DNA from 4 places in the Sporosarcina pasadenensis genome. Region 2 is predicted to be linked to each of the others. Evidence: riboswitches for the same ligand, from Rfam matches in the RefSeq annotation. Region 2 holds a riboswitch; each other region holds the start of a gene.
What was found. Region 2 has a riboswitch for S-adenosylmethionine ahead of AB1K89_RS06515 (methionine ABC transporter ATP-binding protein). Riboswitches for the same ligand answer to the same signal wherever they lie in the genome.
Positions count from the first base shown of each region.

Region 1 (7,282 bases), on a different contig from region 2:
TAATCGCACCTGGATCTTAAATTCTAATTTATTAGGCGATTGGTCCGCCTTTTTTAGTGATTTCTTCCGAAACGTGACCGAACTTTTTGAAGTTCTCACGGAATAGATCTGCCAATTCTTTCGCTTTTGTATCATAAGCTGCTGGATCGCTCCAAGCATTGCGAGGGTTCAACACTTCAGTCGGAACACCGTCAATCGCTCTTGGCATAGCCAGACCGAAAATAGCATTCTGTTCAAACTCAACATCGTTCAATTTGCCGGCAAGTGCTGCGCGGACCATTGTGCGTGTATGTTTCAGTGCCATACGCTGACCTACGCCGTAAACTCCACCAGTCCATCCTGTGTTGACAAGGAAGACCTGTGCATCATGCTCATCGATTTTCTTCCCGAGCATTTCCGCGTAAACCGTTGCAGGTAATGGTAGGAAAGGGGCACCGAAGCAAGTTGAAAAAGTAGCTTCAGGTGAAGTGACGCCACGCTCAGTTCCTGCAAGCTTCGAAGTGAAACCGCTCAGGAAGTGATACATCGCTTGTTCCTTCGTCAATTTTGAAATCGGAGGCAATACGCCGAATGCATCTGCAGTCAAGAAGACGATTGTCTTTGGATGTCCGGCAGCTGAAGGCACTGCAATATTGTCGATATAATGGATTGGATATGCCGCACGCGTATTTTCAGTCAATGAATTATCGTCGTAATCTGGCTTGCGCGTCTTCTCATCTAAAACAACGTTTTCCAAGACCGAACCGAAACGGATTGCTCCGTAAATTTCAGGCTCTTTCTCTTGTGAGAGATTGATCGTTTTCGCGTAGCAGCCACCTTCGATATTGAATACGCCATGATCGGACCAGCCGTGCTCATCATCACCGATCAACTTACGGTCAGCATCTGCTGAAAGCGTCGTTTTACCTGTGCCGGAAAGGCCGAAGAATAGAGCTACGTCCCCATCTTCACCGACGTTTGCCGAGCAGTGCATGGAAAGGATTCCACGTTCAGGCAGCAAGTAGTTCATGACGGAGAAGATCGATTTTTTCATTTCTCCAGCATATTCTGTACCGCCAATCAACACAATGCGCTTCTCAAGTGATACAATGATGAAGGTTTCGGATTTTGTTCCATCCACAGCAGGATCCGCTTTGAACGTCGGAGCTGCAATAACTGTGAATTGCGCTTCATGCGTCTTCAACTCTTCTGCGGTAGGGCGGATGAACAAGTTATGAACGAATAGGTTTTGCCATGCGAATTCATTGATGACTTGGATTGAAAGCTGAGAGTTCTTGTCAGCTCCTGCGAAGCCTTTGAATACGAATAGCTCTTCCTTTGCTTTTAAATGGTTAAGAACTTTATTATATAATGAGTCAAAGATTTCAGGTGAAATCGGGCGGTTCACTTTGCCCCAGTCGATTTTGTCTTTAGAAGAATCTTCTTCGACAATATACTTATCTTCAGGCGAACGGCCAGTATACTTTCCTGTCTCGGCAGTAAGTGCGCCGTCTGCGGAAAGTTTCGCTTCTCCACGGGAAGTCGCTTTTTCAACCAATTCCGCCACTGAAGGCTGTATGTTTACGTTGTTGCCTGAAAGTAACTCGTGTAATCCGTTTTCAATTTTAGCTGAAATCATTTTATTCGTACCGTCCTTTGCATATAATCCCACATTGGTGGGTATCATCACATTTCCTAAATAGTATAACACATTTAGAATAATAATCTATACTAATTAAAAACTCAAGTATATATGTTTAAAAAGGTTTGACAAAGTGCAAACTTTTTCGTAGGATTGTTAATTGAACGGATACTCTTATCCCGAGCTGGCGGAGGGACAGGCCCTATGAAGCCCGGCAACCTGCGTGGACCATTTTGGCCGCGAGAAGGTGCCAAACCTGGAGCAAGGTGGAATGCCTTGGACGATAAGAGTGAAAGGTGCTGCTTTTGAAATTATGCCTTTCCTCATGTATATTTACGTGAGCGAAGGGCTTTTTTATTGATTCTATGAGGCCCTTAATCCTTGTGTATGTTGACGTCGACTCTCTAGGCGCTGAACTTACTGGGACAAACAGAGTACCGTATCAATATTTGCAAGCCGTTAAGGAGGAAACTACAATGACAAATCGCCGATTATTCACTTCGGAATCGGTAACTGAAGGACATCCGGACAAAATGTGCGATCAGATTTCAGACGCCATTTTAGACGCTATTCTAGAGGAAGACCCGAATGCACGCGTAGCCTGTGAAACGACAATTACGACAGGACTCGTTTTAGTTATCGGGGAAATTACAACGACTACGTATGTTGATATCCCGAAAGTGGTACGGGACACAGTGAAGGAAATTGGCTATACGCGCGCGAAGTTCGGTTTCGACTGGGAGACGTCATCTGTGTTGACGTCAATCGACGAACAATCGGCTGATATCGCGGCGAGTGTCGATCAGGCACTGGAAGCACGTGAAGGGACAATGACGGATGAGGAGCTTGAAGCGATCGGGGCGGGAGACCAAGGACTGATGTTCGGTTATGCTTGCAATGAAACACCGGAGCTTATGCCGATGCCGATCAGTTTATCCCATAAGCTGTCACGCAGACTTGCGCAAGTGAGGAAAGAAGATACTCTCGATTACTTGCGTCCGGATGGAAAAACGCAAGTGACTGTGGAATATGATGAAGACAACCGTCCTGTACGGATTGATACGATTGTCATTTCAACACAGCATCATCCTGACATTACGCTCGAACAGATTCAACAAGACATTAAAGATCATGTAATCAACCCAGTTGTCCCAGCGGAATTATTAGATGAAGAAACAAAATACTTCATCAACCCATCAGGCCGTTTTGTCATCGGCGGACCACAAGGGGATGCCGGTTTGACAGGAAGGAAAATCATCGTTGATACTTATGGCGGCTATGCGCGTCATGGCGGCGGCGCATTTTCCGGAAAAGATGCAACGAAAGTGGACCGTTCGGCTTCATACGCGGCGCGCTATGTTGCGAAGAACATCGTAGCTGCAGGCCTAGCGGATCGCTGTGAAGTTCAACTCGCATATGCGATTGGTGTTGCGAAGCCGGTTTCGATTTCCATCGATACATTCGGTACAGGCAAAGTCGAAGAAGAGAAGCTTGTTGAAATTGTACGTGAGCTGTTCGATCTACGCCCAGCAGGCATCATTAAAATGCTTGACCTGCGCCGTCCAATCTATAAGCAGACTGCGGCATATGGCCATTTCGGACGCACTGACGTGGAACTCCCTTGGGAGCAGACGGACAAAGCGGAAGAATTGATCGCCAAAGCAGGACTGACTGTTTAATAATGTAAAATCGAGGAAGCAGTGGAGAAATCCATGCTTCCTTTTTTACTTTTTTGAGTGGAACGAGAACTTTATGGGCTTTAAAGCGTTTATACTAATTATACAAAAAGAGGGGATAGCGTTCTTGTATCGCTATTAGAGGTTTAGTGATACTCGGGATCATCGGTGCTGCCCATTTGGACAGCACCCGCGCCGAACAGATTTTTACTTCTGCAAATCCTTATAAATCCGGCCTTTTTCAACATAGCTGTTCAAAACTCGTTCCATATCCGCTCGGTCATCGTCATTCAATTCACGGACGACTTTTGCAGGCGAGCCGAGAGCAAGGCAGCCAGGCGGTATTTTCTTACCGGGAGGAACGAGGCTTCCGGCCCCGATGAATGCACCCTCGCCGATTTCCGCGCCATCTAAAATGATAGCCCCCATTCCGATGAGTGCGCCTTTTCGGATAACACAACTATGTAGAAGAGCTTTGTGGCCGACTGTCACATCGTCCTCAATCAATAACGTCTTGCCTGGACTTTGGTGAAGACAGCTCAAGTCTTGGATGCTGACACGTTCACCGATAATTGTCGGTGCTACATCGCCCCTGATGACCGAACTGAACCAAATCGAACTGTCTGCCCCAATCGTTACATCACCTGTAATCGTCGCATAATCCGCGACATAGACGGATGGGTGAATTTTTGGCGTTTTTCCGTTGTATGAATAAATCATGAACGTCTCCTCTTTTCTAAAAATCATGTATAATTTATCGTAACATAAAACTTTCATTTACATAAAGGGGGGTGAGTGCCATGTGGAAATGGGAAGCGGAAGGACAGCCGAAAGCGGTAATAGCGATTGTCCATAATGCATACGAACATCACAGGAGGTATGCGTGGCTCATCCAAAAGCTTCGAAACGGAGGTTTCCATGTCGTCACGACCGATTTGCCAGGGCATGGTTCTGAAAGCGGGAGAAAGATCCATGATGAACCGTTCGAGTCGTATGTAGACCATGTGAAAAAAATGATTGATATTGCGTTGCATGATAATTTGCCGTTATTCGTACTAGGACACGGGCTTGGCGCGACGATTGTCATGCATATATTGCAACGTGAGAAACTGGAATGTGCAGGCTTCATTTTCAGCTCCCCTTGGCTCTCCATGAAACACCAGCCATCCAAGTTTTCAGGAGTGCTGACAAAGCTGTCGAGTTCCATGAAATTGAACCATGACATTACAATTGAATTACTGACGCGGAACACCGATATGTATATAGAATTTCAGAACGATCGGGACTATAGCTCCGTAGTCGTCACATCTTGGTATCGTGAAATGCATTCAATGATGAAAGCGATCATGTACCATGAAGAAAGTGTTTTCGATACACCTATCCTGCTCCATACAGGTGGAGAAGATAAAATTACGGATATTTCCTATGCGAAAAGATGGTTGTTGAAACAACAACTTTCCGAATTTCATTATAAGGAATGGAAAAGGCTGTACCACGATCTTTATCAAGAGCCTGAGAGAGAGGAAGTCTATTTGTACATTGAATCATTCATGAACAATGTGCTTCGCTCGCTCGGCTATATTGTTTGATTCAAAGACCAAAAGGGGGAGTGGTTAGTATGACGGTGATCGGGTTTGTCAGGCACGGTGTTACTGCGTGGAACAAGGAAGGGAGAGCTCAAGGCAGTTCCGATATTCCTTTGGATGATGAGGGAATTGAGATGGCGAAGCGCATAGCTGACAGATTGTCCACGGAGCAGTGGGATGTCATTTATACGAGCGATTTAAAAAGAGCAAAGAACACTGCGGAATTCATAGCTGAAAAGTTGCCGGGTGTTGAACTTGTGGAGGATGCGCGATTGCGCGAGGTTGGCGGCGGGATGGTTGAAGGTACTACTGAGGCGGAGCGCATCGAGAAGTGGGGGAAAGATTGGAGACAGCTAGACATGGGGTTTGAACCGCATGAGTCCATCGTCTCCCGCGGAATGGCATCTCTAGCCGAAATCAGAAACAAGCATGCCGGCAAAAGGGTGTTGGTCGTCAGCCATGGCAGCTTCATTAAGCGGATGCTGAACGAACTTGTAACAGATACCGTTTATGAGGAAGGTTTAGATAACACATCATTAACAATCGTCGAGCTCAATGACGACAAAAATCTTTGCCAGCTATTCAACTGCACCGCCCATCTGCAAAAATAGGCGGAGCTTGAAGCAGTATTGAAGTTATGTTATTAAGTGTTGGTTTTAAATCTAATCATAATTTAATAGATTGTATTATCTAAGTTGAATTAAATTTATGCATATGAAGAATATTTTGTGATTGATTTTTATTCTAATATTGGAGCGGAGGGCGGCGACTCCTGCGGGAAAGCGAGACAGGTGAGACCCCGGAGGCTTGCCGCTCGCCCGCGGAAAGCGTCCGCCCGGAGCGGAAATAAATATACTATAAATTGTAAGATCGGGGGCTTTCAAATGAAGAAAGAAACAACTTCTGAAATTATGTCATGGATAAAAGCCATTGTAGTCGCTTGCGTACTCGTATTCGCCATTCGTCACTTCCTATTTTCACCGGTCATCGTATCCGGCCAATCGATGGAGCCGACATTTGAATCAGAGAATCGTGTCATCATTTCAAAAATCCATAAGCTTGATCATTTCGATCTTGTAGTCTTCCATGCGCCGGGATCAACAGAAGATTACATTAAACGAGTGATCGGCCTTCCGGGGGATACGGTTGTCATGAAAGACGACAAGCTCTTCATTAACGGGAAAGAGTATGAAGAGGAATATATCCAAGCAAATAAGGAACGGCTTTTCAATGATCAAAAATTGACGGAGGACTTTGAAGTCACTGTGCCGGAAGGACAACTTTTCGTTTTAGGTGACAATCGAAGGAACAGCACAGATAGCCGTGCAATCGGCTGTATCGATCAGGAATCTGTCGTAGGAAAGGTCGGTTTCAGGTTTTATCCATTCAATTCAATTGGAATCCCTAAATAAACTGCATGATTAACAATTCTCCTTTCGGGTATTCCTATAAAGACTACCTTAAAAGGAGCGATTGTCTTGTCTAGAGATGCAAAGAACGAGAAAGAAAACAGCAACAAAGACAATACGAACAGAGCCCAAATGGCGGGAACCGAGTATACCGACGAACAACGGCATACGAACGAAGTCGCCTCCACAGCTTATATGGGCAGCAAGAAGGAAAAAGTGGATATTCAAAACGATAGGCTTGAGTCAGGCGGCTTTTAATTGACAACCTCTGCGTAAATTGCAGAGGTTGTTTCTTTTTCACGGGCGTAAATTCTACAAAATGTGCGTTCGTATGGTAAATTAAGAACATCGTTAGAAGAAGGAGCACCTAAGCAATGACTGATTTTTTCACAAGGAAAAAGAACGAACTACATATAAACTTGAACGACGTCCAAAAGAATGCCGTTTTGCATTTGGACGGTCCATTGCTTTTATTAGCATGTCCCGGATCGGGGAAGACGACAACGATGATTATGCGGATCGGCTATTTGATCGAGGAGAAGAATGTAAATCCGAAACGCATTAAAGCCATCACGTTCAGCCGGGCGTCGGCGCTCGATATGGCAGAACGGTTCAAGCGATTTTTCCCCCAGCATTCCCCAGTCGATTTTTCGACCATTCATAGCCTCGCATTTACAATTACACGCACGTACTTGCAAAAGACGGGCGTCACATTCGAATTGATCGAAGGTGGTGGGAGAGGGAATCAGAAACAGCCTCTCACGAAAACCACTTTGCTGAAACGCCTATATAAAGAAGTGCTTCGGGACGATGGTACTGAAGATGAATTGACCTCATTATCGACATTTATCAGTTATTTGAAGAACAGGATGATTCCTTTCAAAGAGTGGGAGCAAGTTCCAGGGCCTTTTGAAAAAGCTGGTTCCATTGCACTTACTTATGAACAATTCAAATCTAAGACGAAAGGACATCTCCTCCTCGACTTTGATG
Region 1 covers NZ_JBFEGM010000018.1:15,922-23,203, forward strand. The annotation lists gene pckA (phosphoenolpyruvate carboxykinase (ATP)) at 32-1,618, opposite strand; SAM riboswitch class I at 1,793-1,911, shown strand; gene metK (methionine adenosyltransferase) at 2,098-3,300, shown strand; gene AB1K89_RS17050 (gamma carbonic anhydrase) at 3,505-4,017, opposite strand; gene AB1K89_RS17055 (alpha/beta hydrolase) at 4,098-4,886, shown strand; gene AB1K89_RS17060 (histidine phosphatase family protein) at 4,916-5,494, shown strand; gene lepB (signal peptidase I) at 5,768-6,295, shown strand; gene AB1K89_RS17070 (hypothetical protein) at 6,362-6,550, shown strand; gene AB1K89_RS17075 (ATP-dependent helicase) at 6,667-7,282, shown strand, end outside.
Region 1: another riboswitch for S-adenosylmethionine. It lies ahead of metK (methionine adenosyltransferase); the one in region 2 lies ahead of AB1K89_RS06515 (methionine ABC transporter ATP-binding protein).

Region 2 (7,282 bases):
TTATTATCGTTTTATGGGGAAAATACGATTATTTCAACGTTTTGCTATATTATTTGCAAGGTAGCCCATTTTCAATTATCCGGCGCTTATTGAGAATCAATGAATATAGTTTTCTTCATTGCCAACAAGCTTTCATAGATAGAACCCGAGATAGAACCCGGATTTTCGCTGCAGGCGGACGCTTTCCGCGGGCACGGCTTCAGCCGCTTCCCTCGCTTCGCTCAGTCCAGGGTCTTCAGCTCGTGCTGGTCCCGCTGGAGTCGCCGCCTTACGCTTCAATCCTAAAATAAATCCTCTTACATTTAACCACAAATAAAAAAGTAGAAGATAGGAAAAACAAGTTCCCTCTTCTACTTTACAAATTAAATATTACTCCGCTTCTACGCCTTTTACTTTTGGAGTTAGGCGGTCTACGATTATGGCTAGTGCACCGTCGCCGGTTACGTTGGTAGCCGTGCCGAAGCTGTCTTGGGCCATGTAGAGCGCGATCATCAATGCGACCATTGATTCATCGAATCCGAGCATTGTGCCGAGTAGGCCAACTGCTGCCATTACGGCTCCTCCTGGAACTCCAGGCGCTGCAATCATTGTTACGCCTAGCATGAGGATGAAAGGCAGATAGCTTGAGAAGCTGAATGACATGCCATTCATGAGCAGGACTCCGATTGAGCAGGATACGAGAGTGATCGTACTGCCGGACAGGTGGATCGTTGCGAATAACGGAACCGTGAAATCTGTTACTTTCTCGGAAGCTCCTGTCTTCTTAGCTTGTCTTAAAGTCACCGGAATCGTAGCAGCCGATGATTGCGTTCCGATTGCTGTCATATAGGCAGGTGCCATCGTTTTCATAAGGAAGAATGGATTCTTCTTAGAAAGCGTTCCGGCAACCGTATATTGAATGACCAACATGACGATATGGAGCGCGATTACCATAACGAATACGAGTGAGAAGACCGACAACACTTTCGCCACTTGCCCGCTGTATGTCATGTTAAGGAATATGCCGAAAATATGGAAAGGTAATAACGGGATGATGACGAACGTTATGACTTTTTCAATTAGGGTATGTAACTCTTCAAAGAACGATAGCATCGTTTTGCTGTTGATCGATGCCATGCCAATACCGAATATGAAAGCGAGCAATAGTGCCGACATGACGCCCATGACAGGAGTCATTTCAAGTTCAAAAAATGTGACAGCCGGGGACTGCCCTGCGTTTTCAACAGATTTAGAGCCGATGTTGCCTACGAAATTAGGCAAAATCGATGTTGCAGCAAAATATGCCAAGATTCCTGCTGCAATCGTAGAAGCATATGCAAGCACAGTAGCCAACCCCAACAATTTTCCAGACCCACTACCAAGTTTCGCTATCCCAGGTGCTATGAATGCAATAATAATAAACGGTACTACAAAGTTTAGAAAACCGCCAAAGATCATGTTGAACGTCGCGAATAACCTGGTGAACCAGTGCGCAAAACCTTCATGTATTTCTGGGAGCAACAGACCTATGCCCACCGCAAGCCCTATAGCGATAATGATTCGCCATATGAGGCCTAACTTCCTTTTCATAAAATGTCCTCCTCAAATGTACAAATGTTTATTAAAACAATAAAACCACTTTACCATAGCAAAGAAAAAATGGGAACACCTTTATGAATTTTTATACTTTATCAGGATAATAAAAAACCGCCTACCTCCGAAAACGGAAGCAGACGGCTTTACTCAATTATTTAACAGGAACGACAGAGCCATTCCATTCATTCAATATGAATTCTTGGATCTCTTCGGATGTCAACACTTCTACAAGCGCTTTGATTGCATCGCTGTTTTCATCACCAGAACGAACCGTAATGACGTTTACGTAGGGTGAATCCGTTTTTTCAATGGCGATTGAATCTTCAAGTGGGTTCAAGCCCGCATCGATTGCATAGTTAGAGTTGATCAAAACAGCATCGCCTTCATTATTATTGTAAAGAGTTGGAAGTAATGCTGCTTCGTAATCCGGCTCAAACTGTAGGTTTTTCGGATTGTCCACAATATCTGAGAGTTCCGCTTTCACTTTATCAACACCCTCAGCAAGTGTGATCAAGCCATTTTCTTCAAGCATTTCAAGAACACGACCATGATCCGAAACCGAGTTGCTCATAAGGACCGTTGCACCGTCAGGCAATTCATCTAATGATTTATATTTCTTCGAATAGACACCCATCGGTTCGATATGGATTCCTCCCGCATTGACAAAGTCGTAGCCGAAATCAGCCATTTGACTTTCCAAGTAAGGGATGGTCTGGAAATAGTTCGCATCCAATAGACCTGATTCTAAGTCTTTGTTCGGTAATATATAGTCCTGGTATGTTTCAATTTCCAAGTCGATGCCTTTTTCCTGCAACAACGGCTTCACTTTTTCCAAAATGACGGCATGTGGTGTATTGGAAGCACCGACTACGAGTTTCGTCTGTTCACCAGAAGCATTCTTGCTGCCCTTCGCCCCATCTTCCTTATCTTTCGTTCCGCATGCTGCCAATGCAAGCACAAGAACCGTCAATAATAATGCCGATAATACCTTTTTCATAAACCCTCTCTCCATTCATAGCTGATTTTTATAATTAACAGGAGACTTTGCAACCCTGTAAATTAACGTTTGTCCAATTTCTTCACTGCGAAATCTCCGATAATCTGTATCGCAAATACAATAATTAAGATAATGACCGTTGCGACAATCATGACATCGGTGCGGCTTCGCTGGAATCCTTCGTAATACGCGAGGTTCCCGAGCCCACCAGCACCAATTACACCTGCCATTGCAGTATAGCCTACGAGCGCAATCGCTGTTACCGTAATACCAGAAATGAGGGCGGGCATCGATTCGGGCAATAAAACTTTAAAGATGATCGTACTTGTTTTTGCACCCATCGATCTTGCGGCCTCGATGACGCCTCTGTCGATTTCACGCAAGCCAATCATAACCATTCGCGCGTAAAACGGTGCAGCTCCGATGACAAGGGCCGGGATTGCAGCTTCCGGACCACGGATCGTTCCAACGATCAACGTTGTAAACGGGATTAATAGAATGATTAATATTATGAAGGGAATAGAACGGAAAATATTGACGAATGCTCCCGTTACACCATATATCAGTTTGTTTGTCCAAAGTTGGCCGGGACTCGATAAGAATAGAAGAACACCTAGAACGAGCCCAAAAATGAATGTATATAAAGTAGAAAGCCCGGTCATATATAATGTTTCAATGGTAGCTACCCACATCTTTTCCCAATCTACATGGGGAAATAAATTTTCAATCATTGCCGATCACCTCTGTCTGTACGCCTAGTTCATGGAGATAGGCAATTGCCTGATCAATATCATTTTCATTGCCGAGAAGCTGTAAAATGAGCGAACCGTAAGCGCCGCCTTTCGTGTGGGAAATATTCCCTTGAACGATATTTACGTCAATGTCATATTTCCGGATCAAGCTCGCAAGCACCGGGTGCTCTGTCCTTTCCCCGACAAAGACGAGTTTGATGAGCGTGCCGCCTGGTATGTGGGCAAGTACCTCTTCGGTTCCTTCCGGTTCCGTCACTTGGGATACGAACCGTTTTGTAATCGGGGCTTGCGGTGATTGGAACACTTCAAGCACAGGACCGAGTTCTACAACTTTCCCTGCCTCCATAACTGCCACACGATGGCAAATTTTCCGGATGACATGCATTTCATGTGTGATCAGTACGATTGTCAAACCTAACCGTTCATTGATATTTGTCAACAGATCAAGGATGGCATCTGTCGTTTCCGGATCGAGCGCTGATGTCGCTTCGTCGCATAGCAACACTTCTGGATCGTTCGCTAACGCCCGAGCAATTCCGACACGTTGCTTTTGACCGCCTGATAGCTCTGATGGATAGGCATTTTCTCTTCCGCTCAGTCCGACGAGCTCGATCAGTTCCGCCACTTTCCGTTCACGCTCCGCTTTCTTCACGCCCGCGATTTCAAGTGGAAAAGCAATATTCTGCTTAACGGTACGGGACCAGAGCAAATTGAAATGTTGGAAGATCATGCTGATCTTTTGGCGGGCTTCCCGTAGCTCTTTGCCTGTAAATGCCGATATTTCACGGTTACCAATTTTGATTGTTCCTGTCGTTGGTGTCTCAAGACCATTCAATAGGCGAATCAATGTACTTTTTCCGGCACCACTATAGCCGATGATACCGAAGATTTCCCCCTCGTCGATACTGAGGGACACATTATCTACCGCCAAGATTTCAGCGTTGGTCGTACCAAAACTTTTTTTGACGTCTTTCAATTGGATCATCATTATCACCTCTACACTATCTTGTCCAAAATAATAGCCTTTCTGCAGATAAGCAGAAAGGCTAAAACGTTATATCGAAATAAACGTCAATCCGATCTCTCATCTCTCAAAGCAAACGCTTTGTGTGACTTGGCACCATTTCACTTTCGTGACGGTTGCCGGGCTTCATAGGGCACTTCCCTCCACCTCTCTCTATAAGAGCGACATATTCAGTTAATGTTAAGTTAATAGATATACTTATATCATGATTATCTGAAGTATGTCAACCTATTTTCTCAAGAAGGTGCGGAATGGAGTGAAATGCGTAAACTTTATGAATCACTTCTCCATCCTTCTGAATTAATAAACAAGGGACGCTTTCGATTTCATAATCGACAGCGAGATCTTCTACATAATTCAAGTCAGCCTTCCCGATAGGCAGCTCCGGCTTCATGGCAGCAATGACTTCCACCATTTTAGAAGCTACCGCACAAGTTCCGCACAACGGAGTATATAAATAAAATATCGATTGACGAGCATCTTCTTTGCTCATTTCCCACTGTTCACGTGTCCAGTTTTCGATATTCGTCACAATTCATCACCTTCATAGTAAAAATTCGGGATGCACATCAAAATTTTCGGAGAGGAGGATAGCTGCAAGCACACGGTATGGAGTCGTTTCAACTTGGCGATATGCCCGTTCGGTATAGAGATGGATGGCTTCAGGATAATCCCTCTTGAATAAAGTCCGGATCTTCTCTCCGGATTCATCGGCATCCATAAAAACGTACATCTCACAATCCTCATAAGGCATAAGCATCTCTTCGATGCGGTACGGACTGACTGTCCCATTCGTACAAATGATTTCAACCGGTTCCGAAAGCACCTTTTGCAACCTTTTCCGGTCCGATCCACCTTCGACGATTATGACTTTTTGATATTCTACTTGCACATTCCCACACCTCCGTAAAAAAGACCTTACCTTGGAAGTTTACCCACATACCGAGAGATTATCGTTTCCTATCCATTGAAAAAAGCGCCGGAGTCAAAGATCCAGGCGCCACTTAATTATTTATTCGCCGACAGTCATTTTGTCATAGTCTTCAGCTGACATAAGTGCATCGAGTTCTGATGCGTCTGATGCTTCTACAACGATCATCCAAGCACCTTCAAACGGAGATTCGTTCACTAGCTCAGGGCTGTCTTCCAATTCTTCGTTCACTTCGACAACTTTACCGCTGATTGGAGCATACAATTCAGATACAGTTTTCACCGATTCAACACTGCCGAATGGCTCGCCAGTCTTCACTTCATCTCCAACTTGTGGTAATTCGACGAAAACGATATCGCCAAGTTCGGATTGTGCAAAATGAGTAATACCAATACGATACTTTCCACTTTCATCCTTTACCCATTCGTGTTCTTCTGAATAACGCAAGTCTTTAGGTGTGTTCATCCCGTACCCCTCCATAAGTATACATTTAGTCACTTCAGTATTAATTTTGACATATTCCGATGGTAAAGACAAGAAAGTATATTAAGCTCCCCACACTTCTTCAAACTGGTCTTCCTTGAAGCCGACAGTCACTTTCGAGCCATCTGTTACAAGCGGTCGTTTCATAAGCATGCCGTCTGTAGCTAGCAACGCCACTTTTTCGTCATCCGTCATTCCTGGAAGCTTGTCCTTCAAGTTCAATTCACGGTATTTCATCCCGCTCACATTGAAGAATTTTTTAATATCAAGTCCGGAGTTACTAATCATTTGTTGAAGTTCCTCTTTCGTCGGTGGATTTTCAACGATGTGGACGTCTTCGAACTCCAACCCATTGTTCTCCAACCACTTTTTCGCCTTCCTGCAAGTCCCACATTTTGGATATCCATAGTAAGTCATCGCCATTTTGCAACACCTCCATTTTCTCCAAGTATAACAGAGAAACCGCCCAGGATAAAAACCAGGGCGGTGTGCCTATTAGACTACGTATTTTTCGGCGTCGATTAATTTGGCGGATGCTTCGCGTTTTTTCGCGATGATGTTGTATGGATTTGAACGCGTCAATTTGCGTAATGCAGAGAGCATCATGCGTTGGTTATCCCCTTCGACAGATGCAAGAAGTGTTTCCTTCGCATCCTTTTCAATTGCCTCGAAAGCTTCTTGACAGAAGATTTCCGTGTAAAGGATCTTTTGCTTCTCCTTCTCTTCCCCGTTTTTAGCAATCGCTTTCTCCGTACGGAGCAAAGCGGATTCCATTGCAAAGATGTTATTTGCGATATCGGCGATGTTCACAAGAACTTCCTGCTCTGCTTCAAGCTTTGTGCCGAAACGTTGAGCGGCCATTCCCGCTGCAAGCAAACCGATTTTCTTCGCATTTTTCACAAGTACTTTTTCTTGTGCTAGCGCTTCGTCTCCGATTTCTTCCGGCATCATCATGAGCAGCTCTTCCTGTAAGCTTTGTGCCTGTTCAAGCAAAGGCAATTCGCCTTTCATCGCTTTTTTCAAGAACGTGCCTGGCACGATCAGACGGTTGATTTCATTTGTTCCTTCGAAGATACGGTTAATGCGGGAATCGCGGTAAGCGCGCTCCACTTCATACTCTTGCATGAAACCGTAACCGCCATGCAATTGAACAGCTTCGTCGACTACGTAATCAAGCACTTCGGAACCGACAACTTTGTTGATCGAGCATTCGATTGCATATTCTGCAATGGAAGCCGCAACCGCTTTGCCGTCTTTTTGCTCTTCTGGAGTCATTTGGCTGTTGCGTTCTTCAAAGTAACCTACTGTACGGTAGATCAAGCTTTCCGTCGCATAAATCTTCGAAGCCATCGTCGCAAGTTTTTCTTTTGTCAGGTTGAATGAAGAGATCGGTGTTTTGAACTGTTGGCGCTGATTCGCATACGTAACCGCCAATTCAAAAGCACGTTTGGAACCTCCGACTGTACCTACACCCAATTTATAGCGTCCGATGTTTAAGATGTTAAATGCGATGACATGCC
Region 2 covers NZ_JBFEGM010000003.1:220,192-227,473, reverse strand. The annotation lists gene AB1K89_RS06535 (hypothetical protein) at 133-279, opposite strand; gene AB1K89_RS06530 (dicarboxylate/amino acid:cation symporter) at 370-1,569, opposite strand; gene AB1K89_RS06525 (MetQ/NlpA family ABC transporter substrate-binding protein) at 1,727-2,572, opposite strand; gene AB1K89_RS06520 (methionine ABC transporter permease) at 2,635-3,303, opposite strand; gene AB1K89_RS06515 (methionine ABC transporter ATP-binding protein) at 3,296-4,309, opposite strand; SAM riboswitch class I at 4,406-4,510, opposite strand; gene AB1K89_RS06510 (thioredoxin family protein) at 4,572-4,880, opposite strand; gene AB1K89_RS06505 (toprim domain-containing protein) at 4,893-5,240, opposite strand; gene gcvH (glycine cleavage system protein GcvH) at 5,361-5,744, opposite strand; gene AB1K89_RS06495 (arsenate reductase family protein) at 5,826-6,185, opposite strand; gene AB1K89_RS06490 (acyl-CoA dehydrogenase FadE) at 6,258-7,282, opposite strand, start outside.

Region 3 (7,282 bases), on a different contig from region 2:
AAAGCAGTGTCAGAAGCCGCCACTTTTTCAAATTCGAATCGTGACATCTTTCCCTCTCCATGTCCGAGCTGCTGACTTACGATTGACTTATAGTTCGAATAATAAGGATAGAACTCTTCTTTTGCTTGTTGAGTTGTTTCGGAAATATATCCATGACCCGTTACACCAACTTTAAGATCTTCCAAAGCATGTCCAGCCCGGATGCCAGCTTCACGGTATACATCAACCAATGGTTTAAATCGATCAGGTTCACCACCTAGGATCGCCATTGCCATTCCGGCACCGAGTCTGCCTGCACGGGATGCACTACTCGGAGTCCCTCCAACACCAATCCACACAGGTAACTTCTCCTGTAGTGGACGAGGTGCAATATCCGCATTCCTTAATGACGAGCGGAATTGACCATCCCATGTGAGCTTCTCGTTTTCGTTAAGCTTCAGCAGTAATTCGATGTTTTCCGAGAATAAGGCAGCGGAGTCATCAGTGTCATAACCAAAGAGCGGGAATGATTCAACAAACGCACCACGCCCCGTAATAATTTCTGCACGTCCATCTGATAGCAAATCCAATGTTGCAAAGTCTTCAAATAAACGAACTGGATCTATCGTACTTAGAACTGACGTAGCGCTCGTCAATTTGATTTGCTTCGTCATTTGAGCGATTGCGGCCAAGACGACAGATGGTGATGTGATGGCATAATCCAATCGATGATGTTCCCCTACTCCGAAAATATCCAGTCCAGCCTCGTCAGCGAGTTTAGCCGCTTCCGTAATTTCCTTCATTCTTTGCCTAGCACTAATTGTTTTACCGCTAACCGGATCCGGCACCATATCTCCTAGTGTATAAAGGCCGATTTCAAACCCTGTATTCGCAAATCCTTCTTCGTTTCTCATAAGATCATGATCCCCACCTAAGATGTCAGTTTAAATAGTAATGAGTTTCGATTATTAGTTACTTTATGTAAGTGAGTGTATTATCGTAATAAGTATTAGTCAAGTAACTAATTTACAAAAACATATTTAATTATTTATCGTTATGAGCTATACTATAATTAGGGAGCTGATTACATTGGATACATCGATTTGTCCTAGGTTTGAAAAATCAATGGAGTTATTGGGTCAAAGGTGGATGGGGTTAATTATTTACAAGCTATTAGAGGGACCGCAACGCTTTTGCAGTATCGAATCCACAATCGGCGTAAGTGGCAGAGTCTTATCGGAGAGGTTAAAAATTCTTGAACACCAAGGTGTTGTGCTTAGAGAAGTCTTTCCGGAGACACCGGTTCGAATCGAATATTCATTAACAGATAAAGGGTTCGCCCTCCAACCTCTTATACGGGAATTGGAAAAATGGTCACAAAATTGGATGGACGCATAACATTTCCCTTTTCATGCGATAGAAACTTCAGATTCTACGTTAACTAATTTATATAAAAGGAATGATTTTATGGTACATGTAAAACTAGAAGCAACAGTTGTTGATATTTTAAAGGAAAAAATCCAATTGATTGAAACAGATAAAGGTGCCACCTATTTGGTCGGCCCCATTCAACTGCCCGTGAATCTTTATGGAGAAACGGTTATTTTTCAATGGTATTGCTGGCTGAATCAATGTGAAGTGACGAATGATTTTCAAGAGATTATTGACCGCCTGTCTTCTGCTAATCTTGCAGAGCATCAACAATCGAGCGTGCTTGTATATGGCGATTTTAAAAATGCAGATGATGCGCAAATCCGGATGCACTCGATTTGTCATACCGGCGATATCTTTGGAAGTAAAAGATGCGACTGCGGTTATCAATTAAAGCAATCGATGAAAAATATTGTAGAACATGGGACGGGAGCTTTGTTTTACTTGGCCAATCATGAAGGCCGTGGGATCGGTTTGTTCAGCAAGGCAATGGCCTATGTGCTTCAGGAGAATGGTTACGATACAGTAGAAGCAAATGAAGGGCTTGGCTTTGTCGATGATTCGAGAAATTACGAAGATGCCATGCATGTATTAAAAGCATTACGCACTAAGCCTGTTACACTGATGACGAATAATCCGAAGAAAGTGGAAGCGATGCGAAACGCCGGTCTTCCGATTTCGGGGAGAGAGCCTTTATGGGGCGATAAATCCGAGTTCAATGAAAAATACTTGCAAACAAAAATCAATCGCTCTGGCCATTTAGGTGAAGAAGGTGCTCATCCGAATGACTAACCATGAATTTTATATGAATTTGGCTCTGCAAAATGCCCAGGCAATGAAGGGCCAAACCGATCCAAATCCACTTGTAGGATCGGTCATTGTGAATGAAAATCGAATCGTAGGGATAGGTACGCATTTGAAAGCTGGTGATCCGCATGCTGAAATTCATGCGATTCGGATGGCTGGTGAACAAGCGCATGGGGGAACAATTTACGTCACCCTTGAGCCATGCTCTCATTATGGACGTACCGGCCCTTGTGCAGTAGCGATTGTTGAAGCGGGGATTAAAACAGTCGTCATTGCAACATTGGATCCAAATCCAGTTGTAGCTGGCAACGGTGTTCAAATATTGAAAGACGCAGGAATTGAAGTTGTCATCGGTGTATTGGAAGAGCAATCCCGACAGATGAATGAAGTGTTTAATAAATTCATCGTCGAACAGAGGCCCTTTATAACGATGAAAGCAGGAAGCACATTGGACGGGAAAATTGCTACGCATACAGCTGACAGTAAATGGATTACGTCTGCCGAAGCAAGACACGATGTACACGTATTAAGAAATCAAAACATGGCCATTTTAGTCGGTGTCAATACAGTCATCGAGGATGATCCCGAATTGACGACAAGGATTCCAAATGGTCGGAATCCGATTCGCGTTATTTTAGATTCCTCTTTACGCACTCCACTTAATTCGAAAATCGTGACAGATGGGCAGGCGGAAACATGGATTTTCACTGCAAAAACGTATAATGAAGAGGCAAAGAAACAGTTGGAGGAACGGGGAATTTTGATTTTCCACACTTCAGGCAATCGCCAAGTCGATCCACAAGATGTCGTTCGGATACTCGGTGAAAAACTCGTTTCTTCCGTTTTAATTGAAGGCGGAGGTTCGATTCACGCTGCTTTCCTTGAGAAGCAGCTCGTCGACAAAGTAGAGATTTATATCGCGCCAAAACTAGTTGGAGGCACACAAGCACCGACATTCCTTGAAGGTGCAGGTGTCGAACTAATGCGTGATGCTGTGGAATTGGAGAATCTCAGCATTACTCAAATCGGAAAAGATTTTAAGTTTACAGGCTATCCAAAATATATAACTACACAAACTGAGGGTAATTAATATGAAATTTGGTTTTGATATCGATGATACGTTAATTAATTTAAGAGAACATGCTTTTCATATATACAATAAGAAACTGAATCAGAATGTGGATATAGAACTTTTTCACACTTTGGACAAAGTTGAAATCCACGAGCTCTTTGGCATGACAGCTGAAGAAGGTGGCAAGATGTGGAACGGTTCGTTAGAAGAAATTTATTTCACGTCTTGCCCTACCTATCCTGACGCAGTTGAAACGTTGCAAAAACTGGAGAACGACGGCCATGAAATCTATTATATTACCGCAAGGCCGAAAGAACATGGTGAGCGAACAATGGAATGGATGATTGAACAAGGTTTCCCAGTCCACAAAGATCGATTTTTTTACGGGATGAATGATGAGGACAAGGTTCACATTATTAAAGAGTTGGAACTCGACTATTATTTTGATGACAAGCCTGCCGTTCTTGAAACATTGGGTGATTGTAAAGTAAATCTGTTCGCGAAAACTCAATCTTATAATCAACATTTGGATATTCCACGAATTGCGAACTGGTCTGAACTATTCGATTTACTGCTTAAAGAGAAGAAGTAAGGTGCCTCTGCTTAATACTCATCAAAAGAGCAAATCTTTTCGAGAAAAAATCCGACTGAGCGTTGACCTACTCAGTCGGATTTTCTACTTTTTAAATGATAACCCGTTTGTCTCTAAAGCTTCTCTTAGCTTTGGTAAAGAAGCTGGTCCCATACCGTGAAATCGCAAAATCTCTTTCTCACTAAATGCCGATAACTGTTGCAAAGAAGTGATCCCGTTGTTTTCCAACGCTCGTCTTGCCGGTGCTGATAATGATGAAAGGAATCCATTATCAGGTTTGCGTTCCTGCTCACATATCGGACATGTCGGGCAGTCGCTACTTTTATAGTAGTTATGCCCTTTACTACAAGTCCTTAGAGTTTTATTTGAAGTCGTCATTGGTACTATCTCCTTTTTAAACAAAAACAGTTTTCAACTTATGTTAACATCTTACATTATGTTTACTGACATTCAATATTGTGTGATTAGTTCTCCAACCACTTGTTTTCGTGCTTGTTTAGCAGGATGGTCTTCTTTCAATTGATCACGGCCAAATAAGTTATTTCGGAATGTACCCTCTTCATATTCTGTTCTCACTAAACCTCGCTCTTGTAAAACCGGAACGACTAGCTCAACGAAGTCTTCGAAGGAGCCTGGTGTAATTGAATAAACAATATTAAACCCATCGATATCGGCATAGTCCATCCATTCCTCTAATTTGTCTGCAATTTGTTCAGGGTCCCCGACAATTAGTTCACCAAGACCGCCAAGTGCAACTTTTTCAGCAATTTCATTCACAGTCATTCCCGCAAAGCCTTGTAAGATTGATCGCATTGCGTCATTTTCAATATACTCCACCTTTTGAGTTGGATCTAATTCTGCTAAATCAATCCCTGTCCAGCCGCTCACTAATGCAAGTGCTCCTTCATGATCGATATACTGCTGATAATCTTCAAGCTTTGCTTCCGCTTCTTCTACCGTCGGGGCGACAATTGGCGTAACGGTCGTCAGCACTTTAACATCATCCGCAGGTCTTCCGGACTTTAAAACATCTTCCCTAAACGTTGAAACGATGTTTTTCGTTTTCTCTAAAGACGGGGATGATACAAAAACAAGTTCAGCATGATCTGCTGCAAATGCACGTCCCCTTGAGGAGGCGCCAGCTTGAAATATAACCGGTGTTCGTTGTGGTGATGGCTCACATATATGGTTGCCCGGAACTTGAAAGTACTTGCCGTCATGGTTAATATCGTGAACTTTGGAAGGATCCGTATAAACTCCTTTTTCTTTATCGATTACTACCGCATCATCTTCCCAACTTGCTTCCCATAGCTTATAGACCACTTCCATGTATTCATCCGCCCGCTCGTACCGCTCATCATGCGAGGTCTGAGTATCCAAACCAATGTTTTTTGCAGCACTGTTTAAATAAGACGTAACAACATTCCAACCAATTCTTCCTTTCGTTAAATGATCTAATGTCGACATTTTTCGAGCAAATGTATACGGGTGATCATACGTGGTCGAAGCAGTTAATCCGAACCCAAGATATTTAGTTACAGATGCCATGATGGGAACAATAAAAGCTGGATCATTGGCCGGCACTTGCATACCTGACCTAATTGCTGGATCCCTTGAACCTTTATATACATCGTAAACACCTAATACATCTGCTATGAATACTGCGTCAAAGTTACCTTTTTCCAAAACTTTCGCAAGATGCGTCCAATATTCAATGTCTTTATAGCCGGGTGTATTGTCATCGGGATGTCTCCATAGTGCGTGCGACTGAAACGCTGCACAACTCATTTCAAAAGCATTTAAATACATTCTTTTTTTAGTTTTACTCATTTTCTCAACCTTCTTTCCTCGTAGTTGTATTTTCATAAAACTTTAAAAGTAAAAGCCCTCTTTTCGATAGAAAAGAGGGCTTAGTGAATATAGCATTGTCTCTTATCTTCCAAGAGTTTCCCCTTGCTGGATTTAGCACCTTCCTGCGACGCAGAGGTTGCTGAAGCTTCAACGGGCCAGTCCCTTAGCTTCTCTTGATAAGTTTATTGAGTTGTATGAACAATAATAATATACAAAAATTAAATTGTCAATACATATACCATTTTTCTCATTGCTATGGGAAATATACTGCTCATCCCACCTATTTTTTATAAAACTTCTAGTATTTTAATTACAACTAATGCCCTCTCCGCAATATAACTGGTCGTAATAACGAACCTACAATTTTCCAATTAAAAAAGGGACCAAACCCATCAATCAACAAACTGATAGGTTCGGTCCTTATCCTTGTTAGTTCAGAATATCCGAACGTAGTATAAATTGTGCCAACGCTTCTATTTCATCCGAAATCGCTCGATCACTTTTCAATGGCGGGCAAATTTCTCTAATTTTCTCCAAGTATTCTTTTGTTGCTGGAGCTAATTGGTTTTCTGCCCCTTCTAAATAAATAGCCTGCGATGCGCAAATCATTTCAATCGCAATTACTCTAGCAGAATTATGGATAATTTCCCGCGCTTGGCGAGATGCTATTGTGCCCATGCTGACATGGTCTTCTTGGTTGGCCGACGTAGGGATCGAATCGACACTTGCGGGATGCGCAAGAACCTTATTCTCAGACCAATCTTTCCTGAAGGTGCTTATATTACATGGGGTGTCGGCCATCTCGTGGAATTGAAGGAACCTCATGCTTACAATCCCGCTTGGAAACGATGGTCGCTAGGCAGTCTGCCTATCCTCCCCGACCGATACGAGTTTCAAGTTGCGAAGAGAAAGTTCAAGCAGTTTCAAATCGTGAAGAAGCTCATTCGCGGGACGGATACGGTCATCAATGCATGTGACTTTCACTTATCTTCATAAAATCATATATACATAATAAACAATCTTATCCTTATTAAGATACTACATAGATATCTCGCTATTCTTCCACTTGCACGTAAATAAAAAATGCACATAATCAGATTTAACACCTGGATTTATTTACATTTTCAAGTTTCTTTTATTCTTATTAATTTTTTAAACTATTGTCATTTAATTTGTACGATTGCTCAACCATTTCTAGAAAGTTGCTCCAAACCTCATTCTTTATTTTTTTAATAGTACGAGTATTTATATAAGTAGATTTAACAAAATCCAAATCAAAAAGTTCCAATACTTTCAAACAGATGAATGGAGCGCTTATAGATATTTTTAGTAACTGTTCAATTTTCTTAAAAAGTGGTTGGTTTAAATAATCCTTAATTGGATGGTCCTTGAAAATGTTATATATTTATTATAAAATTATAGTGTATAGAATATAAAAAATATTTATAAAAAAAGGAGTAAGGCATGAAGGTAGCTCTTATAGTTTCAACCATTTTCGTATTCATTACTTTGGCTATCGGACTAATTTTGACCATATCCGTCGCTAATTC
Region 3 covers NZ_JBFEGM010000013.1:54,482-61,763, forward strand. The annotation lists gene AB1K89_RS15630 (LLM class flavin-dependent oxidoreductase) at 1-893, opposite strand, end outside; gene AB1K89_RS15635 (winged helix-turn-helix transcriptional regulator) at 1,069-1,377, shown strand; gene AB1K89_RS15640 (GTP cyclohydrolase II) at 1,447-2,202, shown strand; gene ribD (bifunctional diaminohydroxyphosphoribosylaminopyrimidine deaminase/5-amino-6-(5-phosphoribosylamino)uracil reductase RibD) at 2,195-3,307, shown strand; gene AB1K89_RS15650 (5' nucleotidase, NT5C type) at 3,309-3,881, shown strand; gene AB1K89_RS15655 (RNA polymerase alpha subunit C-terminal domain-containing protein) at 3,966-4,259, opposite strand; gene AB1K89_RS15660 (LLM class flavin-dependent oxidoreductase) at 4,332-5,711, opposite strand; SAM riboswitch class I at 5,811-5,915, opposite strand; partial or broken gene AB1K89_RS15665 (aromatic amino acid lyase) at 6,162-6,488, opposite strand; partial or broken gene AB1K89_RS15670 (type IA DNA topoisomerase) at 6,492-6,710, shown strand.
Region 3: another riboswitch for S-adenosylmethionine. It lies ahead of AB1K89_RS15660 (LLM class flavin-dependent oxidoreductase); the one in region 2 lies ahead of AB1K89_RS06515 (methionine ABC transporter ATP-binding protein).

Region 4 (7,282 bases), on a different contig from region 2:
GTTTATTTGCTTATACCAACACTTATCATAGCAAGCATCCTTATATTTTATGGCGAACAGAATTATCACTATATTCCTTTGTTAGCGTTTTTAATTACCTTTTATCTATGGCGTTATTTTTACAGGAGAAAGCGGAAGAATGAAGTAGAAAAATCTTCTTAAACTTACAGGTGCTTTAGTTCAATAAGGATAGTGGAATATTATACTAAAAAGCGCTCAAATTTCTAAGCGCTTTTACTTGTTATTCATATGGCTATTTCAATGTTGAAATATATGCTAATTAACCTGTTATTTACGTTGTTAATTGCACTTTACTCCCCATCAACCGAACCCGTTACTCACAGTAGGGCTCCTTTTTGTTTAGTTGCCTATACAGTTACATAGCTTCTTTTTATCATTAAGACAAAGCTTTTAATCCAACAACACCGATAACAATCAAAATCACACTGGCAATACGCCCTACGCTTCTTGATTCTCCGAAAAAGAGCATATTGATGAGTACTGCACCCGCAGTTCCGACACCTATCCACACGGCATATGCAGTGCTCACTTGTAAATAGTTGAAGGACATATAGAGAAATGCGAATGCCGCTCCAAAGCCGCCCCCGAAAAGAATTGTATTGGTGATTGTCTTCCGCTTACTATACTTATTCAAACCGACAACACCGATAAACTCACTTATTGCTGCCGCAAATACAAATAACCAACCCATCACTTAACAAATCCTTTCTTTTCTTCCGCACCGTCAGCAATCTTCAAGCCGATTACACCCACAACTAAAATTAGGATGAAGAATATTTTACCTACTCCCAGAGTTTCTCCGAACAAGAAAACATCCATTAATGCGGTCCCTATCGTACCAACCGCCGCAAATACTGCATAAACAGTACCTGTCGGGAGATTTTCACAAGCCTTCGCCAAATAATGAAAGTCAACGAAGATGAACAAGACGATCGGGATCCAATGCCACCATTCTGAGGCGACATTGAAACCGAATATCCATACTAATTCGAAAAAACTTGTCAGCGCGACGTATAACCATGATTTGTTCATTGCAAATTACCCCTTACCAAATGACTGACTGTCATTCATTTTAATATATATGAGCTCCAAGACGTAGTAGCATAGCTAACATCCTGGAACAAGTCGAATCTATTTAATCGCCAAAGCGTGCTTCAAGAAGTTCTTCACTTCATTTTTTTGTATGACCGCCTCATCTTCCTTGTCGGTATCATATAAATATATTTGTTCGGCTGCAGATTCTACTAGACCGATGACGAGTCTAGCTGTCCTATCGGGATTGACGGAATTTCGGATTGCCCCTTCGCCAATCGCTTGCTGAAGGCCTTCACTTACCCACTTATAAAAAGGTGCGTATACCGTTTCCCAATCTTTCAGATGTTCTGTTGAAGCTAATCCCGAATAAATGAGTGCTTGAATTTCATGATATTCTTCACTCACTTCAAAAATGGCGTCGACGAGCTGCTCCATCCGTTTTGGAAATGGTGCATCATCCGATACCTTATCCGTGACTATCTCCAAAGTTTTTGCGACCATCACTTCAGCAATTGCAGGCATCAATGACAGTTTTGATGGAAAATATAAATAGAATGTTCCTTGAGCAATGCCTGCCACTTTCACAATATCAGATATTTTCGTTTTCTCGATCCCTTGCTTACGAAAAACATCAATGGCCGCCCGGACGATTCTTTCTTTTTTATCCAATGATTGATTCCCCTTCCGCTGACTGACTGTCATTCATTATAACATAAAAAATCCATCTAAGGGGCAGACGACCTTTCTCCCTTAGATGGATGTCGAAATGGGAATGGGGCGTATCCCTTAAGTCCCTACTTCTCTTCAGTTCGTTGGTCGATATGGAGAGTGCCGTCTGTGAGGATTTCTGCATAATAAACTTGTTCCACTTTGCTGAAACCGTTTTTCTTCAGCTGCTCATAAACCCATTCTTCTGTCAGTTTGAGCTCGGTCAAGTTTTCTTTGATTAATTTTCCATCTGAAATGATTTCTGTCGGTATATATTTTGGCTCATTGCCGGGTGCTTTCACGTCTTTGCGCGTCGCGGTCTCTTGAGCCGCTTTTTTCATGACACTTAACTGGCCGTTCGTCTCAAGAATTGCATAGTTAACGTCTGCAACAGCGAAAATGCTTTGCTCGCGGAGCATCATGTTCAAATCATTCAATGTTAGACGAGCCTTCTTCATCCCTTTTTCACTAATTTTGCCTCTGTGTATAACAATGGTCGGCTGATCATCGAATAAGATTCTCGCTTTTTTCGATTTTATTGTTAGGAAGTTCACAAAAACGGTTAGTAGAGCCCACCAAATCATTGAGACTGCCCCATCCAGAAATGGGGTTTCCGTTTGAGCGGATATCTCAGCCGCAACGGAACCAATTGTAATACCCGTGACGTAATGGAAAAAAGTAAGCTGTGAAATCTGCTTTTTCCCCATCATTCTGGCGAGGAGCATAAGAATGATAAAAGCAAAAATTGTTCTAAACGTCATTTCCCAAAAATCAATTTTAGAAATTGCATCTGAAATCATTTTTGTACACACCTCCACAACGGTAGTGTGTGATAGAACTATTACAATATACAGAGAAAAAAACAAGCAAAGCAGGGATTTCATCTATTCCCGCTTTGCTGCTTTGTTTTAGATTTTCATTCCCATACGTACGGAGTTTCTTGGTAGACGTAATAATTTAACCAGTTTGAGAAAAGAAGATGAGTATGTGAGCGCCATGTGTTCAATGGTTGCTTTTTCGGATTGTCATTTGGGAAATAGTTTTCCGGCATATCTATATCGATCCCTTTTTTCAAGTCCCGTTCGTATTCTTCGGCGAGCGTGCACGCATCATATTCCAAATGGCCGGTGATCATAATATGTTTGCCGTCTTTAGACAGGACGATGAACGCGCCTGCCTCTTCCGATACCGCTAATAATTGAAGTCGCGGCTCCTGTTCAATTTCTTCAATTGAAACAGACGTATACCGTGAATGGGGTGCGTTGAATAGATCATTAAAACCACGAGCCAGCTCAATTGTCGGATCGGTCAACTGATGACTATAGACGCCAGATAGCTTTTTCGGCAACTCAAATTTGTCGATTCCGTAATGATGGTAAAGAGCAGCTTGCGCTCCCCAACAAATATGCAATACAGAAGTGACATTTGTCGTCGACCAGTCCATAATTAGTTTCAACTCATCCCAATAGGCGACATCTTCAAACTGAAGGTGCTCGATTGGGGCTCCTGTAATGATGAGCCCGTCATAACGGCGATTTTTAACACGGTCGAATGTCGTGTAAAATGATTCCAAGTGATTTTTGCTCACATTTTTAGATTCGTACGTCGCTGTATTCAAAAATGAAACATTCACTTGCAATGGCGTATTGCCGAGCAGACGAAGCAATTGAAGTTCCGTCTTTTCTTTTTCCGGCATTAAATTCAAGATGAGGATATTTAACGGACGGATATCTTGGGTAGTTGCCCGCCGTTCATCCATGACGAAAATCTTTTCTTCTTTCAACAGCTCACGTGCCGGTAATTGCTCAGGTATATTGATTGGCATTGTTGCTCCCCCTTTATAAAATAAAAAACCCCGCTCCCAAAGATAGGAACGAGGATTTGCATCTGTTTCTCCGTTCTTATCTCTCAAGATTCACATCTTGTTGGAGGTAGCACCTTCCTGCAATCGCAGAGGTTGCTGAAGCTTCAACGGGCCAAATCCCTCAGCTTCTCTTGATAAGAATTATTCAATTGTGACTATTATATCATCAATCATGGGATTGTATACTGATTTGTTTCAACGATGCACTTTCGCTTTTGAAAAACCAAGCCCTAATATTTCGGAAGCGTTTAGGAAAATGACAAATGACGACGGTTCAGCAGCTTGAAGTAGTTTCTTCAAATAGACAGCCTCCGACTGTTCGACAACGCAAAAGATCATTGTTTTTTCGTTGTTTGAATAGCCTCCTGTCGCCTTCATTTTCGTTAATCCCCTGTCAATTTCATTTTGGATGACCGATTGAATTTTCTCTTCATGGTCGGTAATGATAAGGACTAGCTTTGTCGGTGATGTTTGGAGCTGGACGAAATCAATCACCTTGCTCGTTACATAAATTGACATAAGTGCATACAAAGCAAGTTCAAAATTAAACACGAAAGCTGAGGTGACAACGACAATACCATCGACAATCAATTGTGAAAAGCCACTTGAGATGCCTGTATACTTCTTCAGTAATTGGGCGATTAATGCAGTTCCTCCAGTCGATCCATTTCCTCTATAAACAATTCCCAACCCAATACCGAGCATAATACCGCCATAGATGGAACTGAGTAGCGGATTATCGACAGACAATTGGATTCCACTCGTCAAATAGATGACGAATGGGACGAAAAAAGTACCGACAATCGTTTTTGTGCTGAACTCCTTCCCCGCAAGCAACAGTCCCAACGCGATAAGAGGAATGTTGATCATCCATTGAACGTAGGCAGGATTATATTCGAATAGTTCATACAAAATCGTACTGACACCTGAAATGCCTCCTGCAGCTATACGGGATGGCAATAAAAATATATTGAATGAAAGTCCGACCAATGACGCTCCTAGGATGATCTGAACATAGTCGAAAACGACCGGTCTTTTCTTGATGAATGACATAATTGGTTCCCCTTTCTTAAAAGACTTACCTATTCTATCAGAAAAAATCCTGGCCAGAAACGTTTCAAAGGTAGCATAAGAGGAATAGAAAGAATAGGAAACTGAAAGAAAGTATATTCATTTTTTTGTAATTTCCTAATTTACTGGTATAATAGTTGATATATTTACAAAAAAACATAAAGTCAGGGAGGATAATATGCGAAGCTTAGGCATTGTCAGAAAAGTAGACCATCTCGGCCGGATTGTGATCCCGAAGGAATTGAGAAGCACCTTGAAACTCGATAAAGGCGCACCAATGGAAATATTCGTTGATGACGATATGATCATCCTGCGGAAGTATGTAGTCGATGCGGCGTGCATCGTAACCGGAGAAATCACTCCCGAGAACACAAAACTTTCGAATGGCATGTACATTAGTCCTAAAGGTGCAGAAATCCTAAAAAAAGAAATTGAATCGAATAAGACTTGGGAATGAGCATTTCCAAGGGCAGAGGGCAACGGTTACAGCACCGTCGCCCTTATGTCACGGGCCTTATGTTAGTTAAATGAAATCGGAGGAAGCAAAATGGAAATCTTCGCACATAGAGGCGCTTCAGGTAACTTTCCGGAGAACACGATTGCTGCATTCAAGGAGGCGGCACGTCTTCCGGTTTTCGGTGTTGAATTCGATGTACATATGGCAGCAGATGGCGAACTTGTCGTCATCCATGATGAATCAATCGACCGTACGTCAGACGGCACAGGTTATGTGAAAGATATGTCTATAGCGGATTTGAAGAAACATGATTTCGGAAGCTGGTTCTCACCCGGATTCCAAGGAGAAACAATACCGACACTGTCAGAAGTCCTCGATGTATTCGATTCAACTAACCATAAACTGAACATCGAATTGAAATCAGATATTTTCCCATACGAAGGAATGGTCGAAAAAGTGCTCGATTTAATTGAGACAAGACGAATGGAATCTCGCGTTATTATTTCGTCATTTGATCACGCTGCCATTCAATTCGTTAAGCAGCTCAATCCTCACATCGAAACGGCCGCACTATTCATGGAAGTACTCGTCCACCCGTTGGACTATCTACACAAAATTCCAGCGAATGCTCTTCATATCCTCTTCCCAGCAGCAATCCGCCCGTCCATGGCCGAAGTAATCAAGAGCGGCATGCCGATCCGAACATTCACAGTCAACGACGAAACATACGCAAAAACTTTAAAACAAACCGGAATCCAAGCCATCTTCACCGACTACCCAGAAAAAATGAATTCCCTTTTATCTTCTAATAAAAATTAAAAGAGGATGGAGGAGGGATTGAAACGGAAGGCGGCGACTCCAGCGGGAAAAGCGTCAGCAGAAGACCCCGCAACGGAGCGAAGCGGAGTGAGGAGGCTGAGGCGACGCCCGCGGAAAGCGTCCGCCTGGAGTGGAAATCGTTTTCATTATAAAAAGAGAGATACCGCCATCCCTTCTAGGATTAGCGATATCTCTTTTTTCATGCATCCAAACCGTTAATGAACGCCTCGATTTCTTCCTTCGTCTTCCGGTCCTTGCTTACAAAACGCCCGACCTCTTCACCATTATGAAACGCGATAAAGCTCGGTATTCCAAACACATCCAATTGCTGACAAACATCAATAAAATCATCACGGTCCACATAAATAAACTGATACTCCGGATAATCCGCCTCTAGAGCAGGCAAGAACGGCTCGATCACCCTACAATCCGGGCACCAATCCGCCGAAAACATGAACATTGTCCGTTCCTCATTTTTCAACTGCTCAAACTGCTCAATCGATTGAAGTTTTTCCATTCGTCCTCTCCCCTTCTCATTTCATCTCCTTGAGTATATCACTCAAAAAGAAATCCATCATATGACGACCAATGAAAAATGCAAACAAACAATCATGAAATCGTGCAATTGGGGAATTCTAATCATTCAACAAAGGAGGTTTCCACTTGCGTATCCATTATATGATTGCTTACTTCTGTGCAATGATCTGTCTCTGTCTTCCTCTTAACATCGCCTCCGCCTCCGATCAACGGACCGAAAAGGAGATTAAGGAGGAGCGGATGGGTTTTTATTTGCAATTCGCAAATGAACTGGTTCCGTGGTACCACCTTGCTGCGATCGATCAATATGAAAGGAATATCCAGCAAGTACGTAACGACCTTCCAAAAGTGGACGGACCAATTTCCATCCATGTTCCTGTTGAACATTGGTTCGGTGCTTTGAATCCGGATCTATCCGACACTTCCCCGAACACTATCGCATTTTTTGGCGGGTACGGAATAGATGGGAATGGGGATGGTGCAGCAGACAAATCCGATCCAACAGATGTGCTATTGATGATGTCTTCTCACCTGGCCATGTACGGTCCCGATGAAGACGATTTTAAGGCGGCTTTATGGCATTATTATAAACGGGAAGCGACGGTCAATCAGATTGTGACAATAGCCAAACTGTACAGGCATTTTGAAACTGTTGAATTGGATAAGCACGTATTTCCAATTCCGAAAGGACACAATTATTCTTATCGTGGCACATGGGGGTCAAGCCGCGGATGGGGCGGACGCCGGATTCATGAAGGCACGGACATTTT
Region 4 covers NZ_JBFEGM010000002.1:30,949-38,230, forward strand. The annotation lists gene AB1K89_RS03900 (DMT family transporter) at 398-712, opposite strand; gene AB1K89_RS03905 (DMT family transporter) at 712-1,053, opposite strand; gene AB1K89_RS03910 (TetR/AcrR family transcriptional regulator) at 1,153-1,758, opposite strand; gene AB1K89_RS03915 (YetF domain-containing protein) at 1,851-2,564, opposite strand; gene metA (homoserine O-acetyltransferase MetA) at 2,681-3,589, opposite strand; SAM riboswitch class I at 3,663-3,769, opposite strand; gene AB1K89_RS03925 (YitT family protein) at 3,824-4,681, opposite strand; gene AB1K89_RS03930 (AbrB/MazE/SpoVT family DNA-binding domain-containing protein) at 4,878-5,156, shown strand; gene AB1K89_RS03935 (glycerophosphodiester phosphodiesterase) at 5,247-5,975, shown strand; gene AB1K89_RS03940 (thioredoxin family protein) at 6,175-6,492, opposite strand; gene AB1K89_RS03945 (M23 family metallopeptidase) at 6,639-7,282, shown strand, end outside.
Region 4: another riboswitch for S-adenosylmethionine. It lies ahead of metA (homoserine O-acetyltransferase MetA); the one in region 2 lies ahead of AB1K89_RS06515 (methionine ABC transporter ATP-binding protein).